DNA from 2 places in the Rhodococcus sp. OS5 genome. Region 1 is predicted to be linked to the other one. Evidence: riboswitches for the same ligand, from Rfam matches in the RefSeq annotation. Region 1 holds a riboswitch; the other holds the start of a gene.
What was found. Region 1 has a riboswitch for S-adenosylmethionine ahead of ACVZUB_RS09990 (bifunctional o-acetylhomoserine/o-acetylserine sulfhydrylase). Riboswitches for the same ligand answer to the same signal wherever they lie in the genome.
Positions count from the first base shown of each region.

Region 2: linked by a shared signal. The riboswitch ahead of ACVZUB_RS23720 (LLM class flavin-dependent oxidoreductase) and the one ahead of ACVZUB_RS09990 (bifunctional o-acetylhomoserine/o-acetylserine sulfhydrylase) in region 1 are both predicted to bind S-adenosylmethionine.

Region 1 covers NZ_CM166368.1:2,159,222-2,161,418, reverse strand. Annotated here, with positions in the region: gene ACVZUB_RS09995 (NADP-dependent isocitrate dehydrogenase) at 1-588, opposite strand, end outside; SAM riboswitch class IV at 894-1,034, shown strand; gene ACVZUB_RS09990 (bifunctional o-acetylhomoserine/o-acetylserine sulfhydrylase) at 1,178-2,197, shown strand, end outside.
Region 2 covers NZ_CM166368.1:5,110,029-5,112,225, reverse strand. Annotated here, with positions in the region: gene ACVZUB_RS23725 (ABC transporter substrate-binding protein) at 1-829, shown strand, start outside; SAM riboswitch class I at 1,009-1,104, shown strand; gene ACVZUB_RS23720 (LLM class flavin-dependent oxidoreductase) at 1,109-2,188, shown strand.

The DNA.
Region 1 (2,197 bases):
CGACGCGCGAGCGAAGTCACGGATGGACGTGGTGAAGTTGTACTGCCCCTGGACGACGCCGCCCTCTTCGGGGAAGTTGACCAGTTCGTGCTCGATCGGTGCGCTGCCGTCCTCAGGCGTGTAGGTGATCATCACCTTGCCGGGGCCGGGGACCTTGAAGTCTGTGGCGCGGTACTGGTCGCCGAATGCGTGACGGCCGATGATGATCGGCTTGGTCCAGCCCGGAACGAGTCGCGGAACGTTGGAGATGATGATCGGTGCGCGGAAGATCGTGCCGCCGAGAATGTTGCGGATCGTTCCGTTCGGGGAACGCCACATCTTCTTGAGACCGAATTCCTCGACACGTGCCTCGTCCGGCGTGATCGTGGCGCATTTGACGCCGACGCCGTGCTTCTGGATCGCGTGCGCTGCGTCGATGGTGACCTGGTCGTCGGTCTCGTCGCGGTACTCGATACCGAGGTCGTAGTACTCGAGGTTCACATCGAGATACGGATGGATCAACTTGTCTTTGATGAACTGCCAGATAATGCGCGTCATCTCATCGCCGTCGAGTTCGACGACGGTGCCCTCAACCTTGATTTTGGACATGGGTGCTTCGCGTCCTCCTAGGAAGTTTCCCTGGTTACACGGTTGCGGTCACACTTTGTGAGTGGGTCCGCGAACGGTTCGATTATCAAACCTAGACGGTGTGGACTGATCTCGGGAGATGAGTCCCAAACAAGACAAGCGTACTGCTAACCCGTGAGGCCGCAACCGGCAGGTCCACTCATCGGTCTCTACTCGCGAGTAACTTTTGCCTGCTAGTGGGCTGCGTCGCTCTGCCTCGCGTGCGGTTGCGGCTCACATTTCGCCCCGTGTCAGGACTGCGCTCACTTCCCGGTAGAATCCGACTTGGTCATGAGTGCCAGCGTCAAGCCCCGGCTCGCTGGACGGCAACCCTCCAACCGCGGTGGGGTGCCCCGGGTGATGACCAGGTTTCCCGACGTGGATCTGCTCGCGCAGTTCCACCGCAATTCGGGTGACAAGCGCGGGTCCGACAGGGACGGACCCCAGACCGGGCCGAGCCCCACGGAGGTATTTCAGTATGTGTCGCACTTGTAGATAGACCCCAGCACGGGGCGGCGATCATTCGCCCCCGTCCGACATCTATCCGTCAGACCACTGGAGTGAACAAATCATGACCGACAACACAGCCGACGCCGCAGCAACTTCGGATCCGACCGCGAACTGGTCGTTCGAGACCAAGCAGGTGCACGCCGGACAAACAGCGGACACCGCCACCAATGCGCGCGCTCTGCCGATCTACCAGACCACCAGCTACGTCTTCGACAGCACCGATCACGCTGCTGCACTGTTCGGCCTCGCCGAGCCGGGCAACATCTACACGCGGATCATGAATCCCACACAGGACGCCGTCGAGCAGCGCATCGCTGCCCTCGAAGGCGGAGTCGCCGCACTCCTCCTCTCCTCGGGTCAGGCCGCCGAGACCATCGCGATCCTCAACATCGCCGAGGCCGGCGACCACATCGTCTCCAGCCCGTACCTGTACGGCGGCACGTACAACCTCCTGCACTACACCCTTCGCAAGCTGGGTATCGAAGTCACGTTCGTCGAGGATCCCGACAATCTCGAGCAGTGGCGCGAAGCCATTCGCCCGAATACGAAGGCGTTCTACGGCGAAACGATCGCCAATCCGAAGAACCACATCCTCGACCTACCCGGTATCTCGTCACTGGCCCACGAGAACGGTCTTCCGTTGATCGTGGACAACACAGTCGCGACGCCGTACCTGCTTCGCCCACTCGAACACGGCGCCGACATCGTCGTTCACTCCGCCACCAAATACCTTGGTGGACACGGCACCGCGATCGCCGGCGTCATCGTCGACGGTGGCACTTTCGACTGGACGCAGGGTCGCCACACGAACTTCACGACGCCTGATCCCAGCTACCACGGCGTCACCTTCGCGGACCTCGGCGCGCCGGCGTTCGCACTCAAGGCCCGCGTCCAACTGCTGCGCGATCTCGGTTCCGCCGTGGCGCCGTTCAACGCGTTCCTCATCGCGCAGGGTATCGAAACCTTGAGCCTGCGCATCGAGCGCCACGTATCCAATGCACAGAAGGTCGCCGAATTCCTCGACGGTCACGTCGAGGTCGCCTCCGTTTCCTACGCGGGACTTCCCTCCTCGCCATGGTTC
Region 2 (2,197 bases), 3.0 Mb from region 1:
GAACAGCGGTCAGCTCGATGTCGCCTACATTCGCGGCCTCACGTCGGCGATCAATTCTGCCAAGTCCGCTGGTTACCCCGGCTACATCGACGTGCTCAATGCCGGCAGTGCCGAGATCGTCAACAACCGTGAAGGCCGACCGGGCTCGGATGTTCGCGTTCGCCAGGCCATCGGCTACGCGCTGGACACCACGTTGATCGATCAGCGAGTGGAAAACGGTGAGGGATTGCCGGGCTCGGAGTTGTTCGGTCCGACGTCGCAATGGCATGTAGACACACCGGGTATTGCCTACGACCCCGAAAAGTCGAAGGAACTTCTGAATCAGGCAAAGGCAGACGGGTACGACGGCAGCCTCGACTACGTCGTTCTCAGTGAGCCGAAGGACCACGCGATCGGCCTCGCCGTGCAGTCACTGTTGCAGGCCGTCGGGTTCGAGGTGAACTTGATCTTGGCCAACAACGCCGGCGACATCGTGCAGAACGTCTACGTCAAGCACGATTTCGACCTCGCGCACGCGGGCATCGGAATGTACGAGTCGATTCTCGATCTCGGATTGTTCTCCACGACCAACAGCACCTCGATGGCGAATACTGCTGGATATGCGAACCCGGCGATGGATCAGCTGATCGCAGATCTACAACAGGCCAAGGACAATTCGTCGACCCTGGCGATCATCGGCAAAATTCAGACGCTGTGGAACGAGACGGTTCCGTCGGCGCCGATCGGCGGGCTGACGTCGTTCTGGGCTTGGCAGAAGAACGTGCACGGTGTGGTTCCGACTGCAACCGGCATCATGCTGTTCGATCAGGCATGGATGGGCGCGAAGTAGCGTTCCAGCGCACACCGAGAGCTCCGTCCGACGCGAGTCGGGCGGGGCTCTTTCGTGTCTACGTCGGCTAGCGTTGCGCAACCCTTTCGATCAGGATGATTGTATTGAAATATGTTGTAGGTCAATATGATTCGACAAGCGTGATTTGACTTGCCCAGCGTGGCCCGCATAGATTGCATCCACCATCCAGAGTGGCTGAGAGACCTGGCTCGATGATGCCGCAGCAACCCGCTACCTAACCGCAGTGTGGGTGCTACCGCCAGGACCGATGGAGGACACATGACTGTATTTGCCGTGGGTATCGAACTGGACGGCGAGGGCACTCACCCCGCTGCCTGGCGCCGAAGCTCACACCGCCCGGACCAGCTGCTCACGGGCAAAGCCGTGCGCGATCGCGTCGCGGCTGCCGAGAATGCCGGCTTCACGTTCGCGACGTTCGACGATTCCATCCTCCCCCCGAGTGGTGACGTCGTCGGCCGCATCGATGCCGTCTCGAGGGCGTCGTACGTGGCGGCGACAACCAGCACGATCGGGCTGGTCCCCGTCGTCGGGACCACGTACGCCGAACCGTTTCATACGTCCTCGCAATTGGCGACGTTGGACTACTCCTCGCGTGGGCGTGGCGGCTGGCTTGCTGTTCCGGTCGAAGACGATGCCGCGGCGAGGGCGTGGGGGAGGGCTCCGGTAACAACGGAGTCGGCGCGTCAGCAAGAGCAGCGGGATTCGGTCACCGTTGTGACCGATCTCTGGGACTCGTGGGAGGACGACGCCGTCGTTCGTGACTATCTCAGTGGGCGTTTCCTCGAGCGTGATCGTCTGCATTACGTCAATTTCGAGGGCGACACGTTCTCGGTGAAGGGGCCGGCAATCGTTCCGCGGCCGCCTCAAGGCCAGTTGGTGGTGTTCGGCCGCTACGGCGAAATCGATCCACGCCAGCCGGATGTTGTTCTCGTTTCCGGTGATTCGGTGGAGACCATTGCACAGTCGGCTGCCAAGGCGCGCGATGAGGGCGCGTCATTGGTGTTCGCCGAGGTCGATGTGGCATTCGATACGCCGAATCTGTCTGCGGCGCAGCGGAGGACCGAGCTGAACTCGTACGGGAATGCCGTCGTCACCGGCCGACTGCTCCTGGCTGCAGATCCGGGGGAAGCGGCCGTGGTTCTGAAGGAATTGGCCGGACACCTCGACGGTGTTCATTTCCATGCTCTCGTGATCGACGAGGACCTTCCGGTGCTGGCCAAATTCGTGCTTCCGACGCTGTCCAAGGCCGGGTTGACGCGACGCCCGGTTCCGGGATCGACTCTGAGGGGCAACCTCGGTCTGCAGCGGCCCGCAAATCGATTCGTCCACTCCTCCTGACTTGACTTC